One region of the Arthrobacter sp. Soil_C_60 genome, then DNA from elsewhere that is predicted to be linked to it. Evidence: riboswitches for the same ligand, from Rfam matches in the RefSeq annotation. Region 1 holds a riboswitch; each other region holds the start of a gene.
What was found. Region 1 has a riboswitch for S-adenosylmethionine ahead of AC3A4M_RS20115 (OsmC family protein). Riboswitches for the same ligand answer to the same signal wherever they lie in the genome.

Region 1 (4,245 bases):
CGTGGTCAGCACCACCATCACGTACCAAATGGTGGCCAGGATGACCGAGACCACCACGAGCCGGCCAATCTGGCGGGCCGGGATGTTCACTTCCTCCGCGGACTGCGGAATGACGTCGAACCCGATGAAGAGGAACGGCACGACCACCAGCACCGCGAAGAAGCCCGTCATGCCGCCGTTGAAGAACGGCTCCATGTTGGAGACCTCGCCGCCGGTGAAGGCGCCGGCGATCATGACCAGGCCGATGGCCAGCAGGAACAGCACCACGAAGGTCTGCACAATGCCGGCTTCCTTCACACCACGGATGTTGATCCAGGTAATAACGACGGCGGCAACGGCACCAACCAGCGCCCACGTCAGGTGGACGTCGAAACCGGCGACGTTCCAGAGCTTGATCTGGCTGAGGTTGGGAAAGATATATTGGACGGTCCGCGGGAGCGCCACCGCTTCGAAGGCCACGATGGTCACGTAGCCGCCGATGATGGCCCAGGAACCGATGAAGGACGGGCGCGGACCCATCGCCCGCATGATGTAGTTATGCTCGCCGCCGGCCTTGGGCATCGCCGCACACAGCTCGGCATAAGTTAGTCCGACCACCCCCATGATGATGCCGCCCGCAAGCATGGCCGTCACCGAGCCCATGGTTCCGGCGGACTCCAGCCAGCCGCCGGTCAGGACCACCCAGCCGAAGCCGATCATGGCCCCGAAGCCCAGGGCGAGGACGTCGAAACGTCCCAGTACTTTCTTCAATGAGGGTTCGGATTCGTGTTGTGATACTGCCACGCCGATGCCCCTTTCTCGTTCAGATGCCGTTCGGGCATGGGAGATTGCCGGCGGCACGAGGGTGGCGCCAATCGCGGCAAGAGTAACTGCACGACATTACTACGATGTTTCGGCCTGAACGCCATGTTGCGGCGGCATGTGCGTGGCTGGCGCTGGACAGCGCTGAGGGCGGCAGCATGAGCATGCTGCCGCCCTCAGTCAACTATCGGCTGGTGTGCGGGCTGTGCCGCCCGCGGCTAGGGGTTGTGCTGGACTACGAAATCCCCACCGGGGAAGACCACCGACTCGTGGCCGTCGTCGAACCGCACGAAGTACGGAGGAGCGCCGTCGTCTCCCCTGACTTCGACGATTTCCCCGTGCCGGTCGGACGATTCAACGGTCCTGCCGCGGACAATGATCCTGTTGCCTGGCGATGCCTTCATCGTGAATTACCTCCTGGCCCTAGAGTACGAGGGACCGCGCCGAAGGGGAATAGCACCCTTGGCTACTTCTTGAAGACCTCGGCGCTGACCGGGGTGGGATTGGCGAAGAGGTCCAGCACCGGGCAGTGCGCGTCCACTGTCCGGCGCAGCTCCTCGTAGCGTTCCTGCGATTCGGGGCCGCTGATATTCACGGTCAACCGCACGGCGCTGAACCCGGGGCGCACGCTCTCATCGGCGCCGAACAGGCCCTGCACATCCAGATCGCCCTCGGCGTCGATGCTGATCTCGTCGAACCGGATACCCAACTGGTGTGCGTACAGCCGGTAGACCACCACCTGGCAGGAAGCCAGCGCGCCCAAGGCATACTCCACCGGGCTCGCGGCCGTATCTTCGCCTGCAAGGCCCGCCGGTTCGTCAACGGAGAACTCGTGTTTGCCGGCGGTGACACGTGTGGCCACCGGGCCGGTTCCCTCGCCTGCCACCTTGAACGTTAGCTTGGCGTTGGCGGTGTCTTCGGCGATCTTGCCGGCCCAGAAAGCGCCTGCCTCATCCAAACGGTTGGCACGGTCTTCGGCCAGATCACGGAGAGCTGTTTCAGTCATGGTGGAATCCTTCCTGTCGGCGCACGCCGGAGCAGGGCGCCATACTTACGCCTCCCGTTTGGGCCGGCGTCGAATCTTCACCTGGGGCACCCCGCTACAGCTACGAGGGTTGCCGTCCAACCGGCCAGGGCCGAAGGTTGGAACTCTTGATTCTGCGTCCGATTCTGCCCGGTGCAGCACGGTACATTCAACCGTTTTGTAACACGAGGACTTCTGCCATGAAGTACGACGCCGGCACCTGGGTTCCGTAAAAACGGAACCCAGGTGCCGGCGTCGTACGCGGTTTGTGCCGTTGTTTTAGCGGCTCAGCTCGCCCTCCGGCCGGCCAACCTGGCCTTCAGGCTGGTGCTTGTCACCTGGAATGCGGGCCCTGTCATACTCCGGACTGCCTGGCACGGGCTCCGCCTTGTGCTCGTCCTCGGCGGGCTTCTTGGGCGGTTCGCGGAAATAGTCCGCGTTGGCCAGATTCCAGTCTTCGCTCCAGCCTCGGGGCGGATCCTTGAGCAGTTCGCCCGGCTCCATCCAGTTGTAGATGCTCTCGTAGGAGCGCGTGGTCAGATGGTCTACGCGGCGCCGAAGCATCCGCGGCGAGACTTCGTCCGGGGATTTGCAGCCCATCGAGGCCATGATCTGCACGCTCTCGTCCACGGTGAGCTTCTGGTAGTTGAAAACGCGCTGGCCCTTGTCCTCGACGTTGAGCGCCCGCACCAGCCGCGGGTTTTGCGTGGCAACGCCAACCGGGCATTCGTTGGTGTGGCATTTCTGCGCCTGGATGCAGCCGGTGGCCATCATCATGGTCCGCGCACTCATCGTGAAGTCCGCGCCTTCGATCAGGCGTTTGACGATGTCCGAGCCGGATGCGACCTTCCCTGCGGCGGCAATGCGGACGCGGTCCCGCAGTCCCACGCCGACCAGGGCGTTATGCACCAGCATCAAGCCCTCGGTCAGCGGCGTGCCCACGTTGTCCTGGTACTCCAGCGGCGCCGCGCCGGTACCGCCTTCGGACCCATCGACCACGATGAAATCCGGAGTCACTTTCTCCTCCAGCATCGCCTTGCAAATGGCGAGCACGTCCACCCGCGAACCCACGCACAGCTTGAAGCCGATGGGCTTGCCGTCGGAGAGATCGCGCAGCTGTTTGACGAAACGGATCAGTTCCCGCGGCGTGCCGAAGGCGCTGTGGCTGGCAGGCGACACACAGTCGACGCCCATCTCCACCCCGCGTGCTTCGGCGATCTCTGGGGTGACTTTCGCGCCTGGCAGTACCCCGCCCAGACCGGGCTTGGCGCCCTGCGAGAGCTTGATGCTGATGCCCTTGACCTCGGGGCGCGCCGCCTTCGGAATGAAGGCCTCGGGGCTGAAATGGCCGTCCTTGTCGCGCGCGCCGAAGTAGCCGGAGCCTATTTCCCAGATCAGGTCGGCCCCATATTCGAGGTGGTACTTAGTCAGGCCGCCTTCACCGGTTTCCTGCACGAAGCCGCCCAGCGCCGCACCCTTGTTCATGGCGAGCACGGCATTCTTCGACAGCGAGCCGAAGCTCATGGACGAGACGTTGAACAGCGAAATGTCGTAGGGCTGCCTGCAATCAGGCCCGCCCAGCGGTATCCGGGGATGCTGCTTGGGCGGCGCGACCGGAGCGGTGGAATGGATCAGGTATTCGTAGCCGATCTGGTTCACTTCGCGTTCCGTACCGAAGGCCTTGTGGCTGTTCTCGCCCTTGGCCCGCGCATACACCAGCGACCGCACATCCCGGTTGAACGGCTTCCCGTCCACGTTCCGCTCGACAAAGTACTGCTGGATTTCCGGCCGGATGGATTCCAGTACGTAGCGCATATGTCCCAAGATTGGATAGTTCCGCAGGATCGAGTGCCTGGTCTGGACCACATCCCAGATCCCGATCACCAAGAGCGCAACAACGACGGCGGCCAGCACCCACCAGCCAACGGAACCGAACGACGCGGCCACGATGGTAATAAAGCCCAGCACCGCAAGAACAACAAAAACCAAAAAGCGTGCCATGACCCGAGTCTACGACCGACGCCGGAGGAACCGGACGGGTCCGGCGGATTCGTCCGGTTCCCGAGCACACCCGGGGCGTCTGGAGTCAGGCGCAGCAGTCGGCTGGCTGCCGCCCAGCCGGTGCCGGCGCCGGAGCCGCTAGTCCTCCGCGCCTCAGCCGGGGCATTAAGCCGTGGAACCATGCCAGCGCCCGATTGTCATGCGGCTTGGCCGGATCTGACTGCCGGGTGGGCACCAGCGCCTTGGCCCGGTTCCTCGGCGACCGCAAGGCAGTCCCATTCCCTTGGTACCGCGAGCGCTGGCGGGTCCGCTCTGCCTGCGCCATCAGCTGCTGCAGTTCGACGTTGTGGATCTTCAGCCAGTATTCCGGAGGTTGGAGGCTCATGGCTGGTCCTGCTTTCTTCACGGATTGCGATTGG
Region 2 (4,245 bases), on a different contig from region 1:
CGAAGAAACCGAGGACGGGCTGATCATCCGTCCGAGGCCGCTGCACGGCGGGGTTTTCCATTCATATGAGGACCACCGGATGGCTACTGCCGGAGCCATTATCGGGCTGGCGGTCGAGGGCGTGGAAGTCGAAGACATCGGCACCACGGCCAAGACCATGCCCGAGTTCCCGCGGCTATGGCAGGACCTGTTCGAGACTTCCGCCCGCCAGTCCGAGGCGGGAGCGGTCTAAGGTGGTGCGCGGCAACCGTACGTGGGATGAATCCGATGTCCGCATCCGTCCCAACAAGCGCGGCTCGCGTCCGCGTACCAAGGAACGGCCGGCCCACGAAGACGCGGTCATCGGGCGGATCATCACCGTGGACCGCGGCCGCTACACCGCGGTGGTCGATGAAGACACTGCCCAGGAACGCGTGGTTGTCGCCGCCCGTGCCCGGGAGCTTCGCCGCAGCCCGGTGGTAGCCGGCGACTTCGTAGCGCTCGTCGGCGACATTACGGGCGAGCCGGACTCTTTGGCCCGGCTGGTCCGGATCGAGGAACGACGGACGCTGTTGCGGCGCAGCGCCGACGATACCGACCCGGTGGAGCGGGTAGTCGTGGCCAATGCGGACCAACTGGTCATCGTGGTGGCCGCCGCCAACCCGGAGCCGCGCACCGGTTTTATCGACCGTGCCTTGGTAGCAGCGTACGACGCCGGGATCAGCCCGCTGCTGTGCGTCACCAAAGCGGACGTCAAGGATCCTGAAGAACTGCTCTCCAACTACCGGCACCTCGATCTGCCCGTCATCGTCAGCCGGACCGCTGGCACGGAGGGCTTTGGAATTGATGCACGGTCCGCCGACGGGCTTTCGGCCCGTCTCGACCGTGACGCCGTGGCCGAGCTGAAAGGCTATCTGGACGGGATGGTCAGCGTCATGCTCGGCCATTCCGGTGTCGGCAAGTCCACCATGGTCAATGCGCTCACGGGTGCGGAACGCGCCACGGGCGGCGTCAACGCCGTGACCGGGCGGGGACGGCATACTTCCTCCTCGGCGCTGGCCCTGAAGCTGACCGATGCCCCGGCCGGCAGTTGGATCATCGACACGCCCGGCATCCGTTCTTTTGGACTCGCCCATGTGGACCCGGACCGGATCATTTCCGCCTTTCCCGACCTGGAGCCCGGCACGGCCGATTGCGAGCGCGGCTGCAAGCACGACGACCACGCCGTCAACTGCGGCGTGGACGCGTGGGTGGCTTCCGGGCAGGCCGGCGAATCAGGCCCGGCGCGGCTGGCGTCGCTGCGTCGTTTGCTGGGAACCGAAGAACGCGCCCAAGCTAAGGAACTGGGGTTCCAGTAGCACCGCCGTCGTCGGTCGGGGACTTCACATCCCGCATCCGGCCACCGAATAAGGATAAGTTGAAGCCTATGACCCGTGACGTTCAAAGCTATAACGATGATCTGCGCCTGGCCCATGTGATGGCCGATTCCGTGGATTCGCAGACCATGGCCCGCTTCAAGGCGCTGGACCTGAAAATCGAGACCAAGCCGGATCTCACCCCTGTCACGGATGCTGACCGCGCCGCCGAAGAGGCCATCCGCGGCCAACTCTCCCGGGCCCGGCCGCGCGACGCGGTGCTTGGCGAGGAGTACGGCAGCAGCGGCCACGGCTCCCGCCGCTGGATCATCGACCCCATCGACGGCACAAAGAACTTCGTCCGCGGGGTGCCGGTCTGGGCTACCTTGATCGCGCTGGTGGACGAAGACCGGCCCGTGGTCGGCCTGGTCAGTGCCCCCGCTTTGGGCAAGCGCTGGTGGGCCGCGACCGGAACCGGTGCCTACATGGGACGTTCGCTGTCCGCGGCCACCCGGCTCCGGGTCTCCGATGTCAACCGGCTCGAGGACGCGTCCCTCTCCTATTCCAGCCTCACCGGCTGGCAGGAACGGGGCAACTTCCCGGAGTTCCTCGGCCTCACCGAATCCGTCTGGCGCACCCGTGCCTACGGGGACTTCTGGTCGTACTGCATGGTGGCCGAGGGCGCCGTCGACATTGCCTGCGAACCGGAACTCAACCTCTATGACATGGCGGCACTGGTGCCGATCGTGACGGAGGCCGGCGGACGGTTCAGTTCGCTCGAGGGCGAGGACGGCCCCTTTGGCGGCAACGCGCTGGCCACGAACGGCACGCTGCACGACGAGGTGCTCTACCGGCTCAATCCCCAGTTGCGCGGCCAGCGTCCGGCCGCACACCCGGAGGATGCGCCCTTGCCGGAAACCGCTCCGGAGGCCTCTGTGGAGGCGGACGGCCTGCGCTGACGCTGCCTTTGTGACGAATTACGACGGCGGCCGTCCCCACTCCGGGGATGGTCGCCTTTTCGTTCCCGTAACAAAGGTGCGGCCGCTCCCGCCGGACAATAATCTCGATGGCAGGTCACGAGTGCCAGCGCTAAACCCCGGTTTGCTGGCCGGCAACCCTCCTAACGCGGCGGGGTGCCCCGGGTGACGACCTGGCCGTGCCTGACTGGTTCGGCAAGCGCGGATCCGCTCTGCCATGCGCACGGATCCCTCACCAGATGAGGTCATATGAGCACCACTGTTATCGATTCCGCCCTTTCCCCCGAGCTGCTGGCAGCGGAACAACCGTTCCAGGAAGTTACCGGCGCAGAACTCGCCGCTCCCCTGCTGGACGGCGGCACCATCCGCTACGCCAACTTGGACTACGCCGCGTCGGCACCCGCGCTGGCTTCCGTCACCGCCTATCTGGAGCAGTTGCTCCCCTACTACGCCAGCGTCCACCGCGGTGCCGGGTACGCATCCCAGGTCTCCACCTCCGTCTATGAGCATTCACGCGACGTTCTGCGTTCTTTTGTGGGCGGGCGGACCGATGACCTGGTCATCTTCACCCGCAACACCACCGATTCCCTGAACCTGCTCGCCGGCTGCGTCCCTGCCGGCGGCGAAGTACTGTACCTGGACATCGAACACCACGCCAACCTGCTGCCCTGGCAGGCGGTACCGCACCGCAGCGTGGTGGCCCGGCCGAGTGTTGCAGGCACGCTCGAGGCCATCGAGGCCGAACTGGCAGGTGGCCAGGTGGCACTCGTGGCCATCACCGGAGCGTCGAATGTTACCGGCGAGATCTTCCCGATCGCCGAAACCGCGCGGCTTGCCCACCGGTATGGGGCAAGGGTAGTGGTGGATGCTGCGCAGCTCGCCCCGCACCGGCGCCTCGACATTGCCCGGGACAACATTGACTATGTGGTCCTCTCCGGACACAAGCTCTATGCCCCGTTCGGTGCGGGAGCGATCATCGGCCGGGCCGACTGGCTCGATTCCGGCACACCGCATCTGGCTGGCGGCGGCGCGGTGAAACAGGTCCGGCTGGACGGCGTGGTCTGGACAACCGGGCCGGCCCGGCACGAAGCCGGCTCTCCCAATGTGCTCGGTGCTGCCACCCTGGCCCGGGCCGCGGAGCACATTGCGCAGCTGGATGAGGAAGCGTGGCAGCAGCATGAGTCCGTGCTGCGTGGGTATCTCATCGAGCGGCTGGAGGCGGTGGACTCGGTCACCGTGCACCGGATTTTCAGCGGCGAGGCCAGCCCGCTGGATGCCATCGGCGTCGTAAATTTTTCGGTGGCCGGATACGACGCTGGCCTCGTGGCCGCGTATCTTTCGGCAGAGCACGGCGTCGGCGTGCGGGACGGGAAGTTCTGCGCCCATCCCTTGCTCAACCGCCTCGGGCTGCCGTCCGGTTCGCTGCGTGCCAGCTTCGGGCTGGGTTCCCGCTTGGAAGACGCGGCCCGGCTAGCGGACGGAGTGGCAGCGCTGGTCCGTGACGGCCTGCGCCACGACTACGTCGTGGAGAGCGGTCGCTGGGTGCCGGCGGTGGAAACACGGGCCTTCCCCGAGTGGGCACCGGTGACGCCGGGAACCGCCGGTGCGGCGCCGTGCTCCTAGGGCTAGGAACGTATCCCTGCGCGCCGGATGGGGCATGATCTAATTGACCCGTCGTTGCGAAGCCGCCGGTGCAACGGCACGGGCGGCTGGCGGCGTCAATGACAGGTCAATGAGAGGCCCCTGACCGAGAGCAGAGGGTGCACGAGGAGTGTGGCAGTGGTTCGCGGCGGACCCCGGATGGACGACGAACGGCGCCGGGAGTTCGGCAGCAGCTTCCAGCAGGGTGGCGCGCATTATGACCGGGTCCGTCCCGGCTACCCGGATGACGCCGTCGATTGGCTGGTGCCGCCGTCGGCACGGGACGCCGCGGA
Region 3 (4,245 bases), on a different contig from region 1:
CCCCGGAGGCAACCCGACCTTGCGCGATATCGCCAACTTCCGCGGGCGGGCCCACCGGGTCAAGGGAACCCCGGAACAGATTGCCGACCGGCTGGAGCAGTGGCAGGACGCCGGCGTGGACGGCATCAACATCATCAACCAGATCCTGCCCGGTTCCTACACGGACTTCATCGACGGAGTGCTGCCGGAACTGCGCAGCAGGGGACTGGCACAGACAGAGTACGCGCCGGGAAGCTTCCGGGAAAAGCTGTTCGGCGGCGGCGAGGGCTACAACGGGCCGCAGCTCAACGACCGGCACCCCGCACGTCAGTACCGCGGCGCCTTCGACGAATTCTCAGCCGCAGCACAGAACAAGGTTTTGGAAGGAAGACGATGACGGAAACTATCGCGAACGAGCGCACCGAGACCGCGGAAGCAACCTACGAGCGGTTGGCCGGCCGCTTTCGGCCGGTCTTCGAGCGGATCGCCCAGGGGGCACTGGACCGGGAACTGAACAGGATCCTGCCGTTCGAACAAGTTGCGTGGCTGAACGCGGCAGGCTTCGGGAAACTGCGGGTGCCGCTGGAGCATGGCGGCGACGGTGTCTCCTTCGAGCACTTCTTCCGCCTCCTGATCGAACTTGCGGCGGCGGACTCCAGCGTCGCCCACCTGTACCGCTCGCACTTCGCCTTCGTCGAGACGGTTGGCCTGGAAGGCGAGGAGTTTGCCCGCCGCTGGTATCCGCGCATTGTGGCCGGCGAGATCTTTGGCAACGCGGCCACGGAGAAGGCCGGAAACGCGCTGGGCACCACGAACACCAAGCTGGTCAGGGACGGCGGGAGGTGGCTGCTCAACGGTGAAAAGTACTACACCACCGGCAGCATCTTCGCGGAGTGGATCGCGGTCATGGCCAGTACCGACGGTGTCGAGGGCCGCCAGTACGCCGTCGTCAATACCAAGCAGGCGGGCGTGGAGATCGTTGACGACTGGGACGGCTTCGGCCAGCAGCTGACCGGGACGGGGACAACCTACTTCCGCGATGCCGTGGTGGAGCCGGCCGACGTTATCGAACGCAAGCCGTCGAGCACGCACGAACCTGCATTCTTCCAGCTGGTGCTGCTCGCCGTACTGGCAGGGATTGGCAATGCGGCGCTCGCGGACGCGAAGATCCTGGTGCGGAACCGCAAGCGGACCTTTAACACCGGAACCGGCGAACTGTTCCGCAATGACCCGCTGATCCTCCAGCTCGTCGGCCAGCTGTCGGCCAAAGCATTCGCCGCCGAATCGGTGGTCCTGACCGCGGCACGGGAACTGGATGCCGCGGCAGACAAGTCCCTTTCGCTCGACGACGTTCAGCGTTACGTCCGCGGGGAAGCTGCTGTGGAGAAGGCGCAGATCGTTGTTCCGGAGCTGGTTCTTGAGGCCACCGGGCAGCTGTTTGACGTCACGGGAGCAAGCGCGACATCCAGGGGCAAAGCGCTGGACCGCCATTGGCGCAACGCTCGGACCGTAGCCACGCACAATCCCACCGTCTTCAAGGCGCGGACCATCGGCGACTATGAGGTCAACGGCACCACGCCCGAGGGACTCCACAGCATCGGTGATGCACCGGCCAAGTCCTGAACGGGGATGCCGACGGCAGTCGCGGACGGCGGGTGCGCGAAAAGCAGCCGGGGGATTACCCGGTATGACGTAAGGATTTCGCGCCCGCCGCCGGACTGCGGTGGAATGGAGCTGTAACCATCCAGAGCGGCTGAGAGACCTGGCTCGTTGACGCCGCAGCAACCCCCTCTTTGAGGAAGGTGCTACCGCCAGGACCGATGGAGATCCAAAATTCTTTCGGTAGCCGCCGCGGTATTCGTCAGCGACCGCAGCTACCGGTGTAGGGGCTCTTCACGGTCATGAAGGAGTCTGAAATGACATTGGTACCCGCCCCCAGGCAAATCCGCTTCAACGCCTTCGACATGAACTGCGTTGGACACCAGTCGCCCGGTCTGTGGCGCCATCCCCAGGACAAGTCCGCCGATTACAAGACCATCGGCTACTGGACGCACCTGGCGAAGGTGCTGGAAGAGGGCCTCTTCGACGGTCTCTTCATCGCCGATGTGCTGGGCACCTACGACGTGTTCGGCGGCTCAAACGAAGTCACGCTCCGCGCGGGTACACAGGTCCCGGTCAACGATCCGTTCATGCTGGTTTCGGCTATGGCCGCGGTGACCGAGAACCTTGGTTTCGGCCTCACTGCCGGCACCGCCTATGAGCATCCGTACCCCTTCGCCCGGCGACTGGCCACGCTGGACCACCTGACCAACGGCCGCGTCGGCTGGAATGTGGTCACGGGTTACCTGCCGTCTGCAGCGCGCAACATGGGCCAAACGGACCAGATGGAGCACGACGAGCGGTACGCCCACGCCGACGAGTACCTTGAGGTGGTTTACAAGCTGCTCGAAGGTTCCTGGGAAGAAGACGCCGTGGTCAAGGACCGGGAAGCCGGTGTCTTTGTGGATCCGGCCAAGGTGCACGAGATCGGCCACGAGGGTAAGTACTTCAAGGTCCCCGGCATCGCCATTACTGAGCCGAGCCCGCAGCGCACCCCGGTCATCTTCCAAGCCGGCGCATCCAAGCGCGGGACCGAGTTCGCGGCAACGAATGCCGAAGCCGTTTTCGTCACGTGCCCGACCAAGGAAATGCTGGCCGCTTCAGTCAAGAAGATCCGCGATGCGGTGGAGGCAGCCGGCCGCGGCCGCTACGACGTTCGCATCTACGCGATGCAGACCGTTGTGACCGGTCCGGACAGCGCCACCGCTCAGGCCAAGTTCGAGGACTACAAGTCCTACGCGGACGTCAACGGTGCACTGGCGCTGATCTCAGGTTGGATGGGTGTGGACCTGTCCAGCTACGGGCCGGACGACGTGATCGGCGAGAACGTGAAGTCCAACGCCATCCAGTCCTCCGTGGAGACGTTCCAGAAGGCCTCGGGCGACGACGGCAAGCCGTGGACCATTCGACAGTTGGCCGAATGGGTCGGCGTCGGCGGTTTTGGACCGATCACCGTTGGTTCCGGCGAGGAAGTTGCCAAGAAGCTCATCGAGTGGGTGGACGAGACCGATGTGGATGGCTTCAACCTGGCTTACGCCATCACACCGGGTACCTTTGAGGACATCGTCGAATTCGTTGTTCCGGAACTGCAAAAGCGTGGCGCCTACCCGACCAAGTACGCGGAAGGAACGCTGCGCAACAAGCTGTTCGGCAAGGGCGACCGGCTGCCGGAGCAGCACCGGGGTGCCGGCTATCGCCTCGGCGCAGCCGTCTCCGCTTCCTGACTTAGTCGGTGAGGCTTTCCTGACCCAGGCCCGGGGCGGCGTCAGGAATCCGGTACGCGTAGGCCCGGTGCGTGCCCGCTACATCTTGGCGTAGCGGGCACGCGCGCCCAAGTACAGTCCGTAGCAGATGAGGCCGAGGGCCACCACAATCAGCGCGGCGTCGCCGAAGGGCTGTTCTTTCAGCGCCTTCAGTGCGCCGTCGAGACCCTTGGCTTCCTCTGCATCCTGGTGGAACGCCGCGACCGAGAAAAGAATGCCAAGCACCAACAGCGCAGCCCCCTTGCCCACGTAGCCGAAAGAACCGGCCCAGCCGATGCCGATCCTCGTGCCGCCCGGGGGCAGGGGTTTCAGATCGTTTAGGAACTTCTGCGTAATGCCTCTGTAGATGTAGAAGGCTCCAGCGATGGCGATGCCGGCGCCGATCAGGAAAAGCACCAGCGCTCCGCCGGGAAACGCCATCAATTGGGCGCTGGCGTCCTGTGAGGATTGACTGCTGTCGCTCTTGCCGCCAAGGGCATAGATGCCGAACGTAAAACCGATGGCGGCGAAGACGATTGCCAGACCGGCTGCCTTGAACCGTTTGCCCCACTTCTTTTTGGTTTCCAACCCGCGGTAACCGAATGCGGCGTCGGCGAGTTGCCACAGTGCCAAGGCGGCGCAGGCGATGAGCCCGGCCCACAGCAGGAAGACGCCTCCCGGTGTGCTGGCCAGCTGGGAGATAGCACCGGTTTGGTCTGCTTCCCCCGATGCCCCAAGGCCCAGCCGCAAGGCAATATAGCCAATCAGCAGATGCATCAGCCCGTTGGCGGCCCAGCCAAAGCGCGCCACCACTTCCAAAGTCTTCGACTCCGAGGCTTCCTCGGCGCCGTCTTTCGCCCTTTTCGCCTGGTGCTTCGCCTTCTCCACTTCGCCGCTCACGCGCGCACCTCCGCCTGCCTCGTAC

Region 2: another riboswitch for S-adenosylmethionine. It lies ahead of AC3A4M_RS02740 (aminotransferase class V-fold PLP-dependent enzyme); the one in region 1 lies ahead of AC3A4M_RS20115 (OsmC family protein).
Region 3: another riboswitch for S-adenosylmethionine. It lies ahead of AC3A4M_RS07840 (LLM class flavin-dependent oxidoreductase); the one in region 1 lies ahead of AC3A4M_RS20115 (OsmC family protein).

What each region holds. Positions count from the first base shown of each region.
Region 1 is NZ_JBDGKM010000013.1:15,325-19,569, forward strand. It holds gene AC3A4M_RS20105 (APC family permease) at 1-783, opposite strand, end outside; gene AC3A4M_RS20110 (DUF1918 domain-containing protein) at 1,020-1,205, opposite strand; gene AC3A4M_RS20115 (OsmC family protein) at 1,268-1,807, opposite strand; SAM riboswitch class IV at 1,844-1,959, opposite strand; gene AC3A4M_RS20120 (FMN-binding glutamate synthase family protein) at 2,105-3,826, opposite strand; gene AC3A4M_RS20125 (hypothetical protein) at 3,912-4,211, opposite strand.
Region 2 is NZ_JBDGKM010000001.1:563,832-568,076, reverse strand. It holds gene aroA (3-phosphoshikimate 1-carboxyvinyltransferase) at 1-232, shown strand, start outside; gene rsgA (ribosome small subunit-dependent GTPase A) at 234-1,337, shown strand; gene hisN (histidinol-phosphatase) at 1,406-2,293, shown strand; SAM riboswitch class IV at 2,407-2,519, shown strand; gene AC3A4M_RS02740 (aminotransferase class V-fold PLP-dependent enzyme) at 2,561-3,934, shown strand; gene AC3A4M_RS02735 (class I SAM-dependent methyltransferase) at 4,091-4,245, shown strand, end outside.
Region 3 is NZ_JBDGKM010000003.1:220,598-224,842, forward strand. It holds gene AC3A4M_RS07830 (LLM class flavin-dependent oxidoreductase) at 1-376, shown strand, start outside; gene AC3A4M_RS07835 (acyl-CoA dehydrogenase family protein) at 373-1,602, shown strand; SAM riboswitch class I at 1,717-1,806, shown strand; gene AC3A4M_RS07840 (LLM class flavin-dependent oxidoreductase) at 1,896-3,302, shown strand; gene AC3A4M_RS07845 (DUF1206 domain-containing protein) at 3,381-4,220, opposite strand.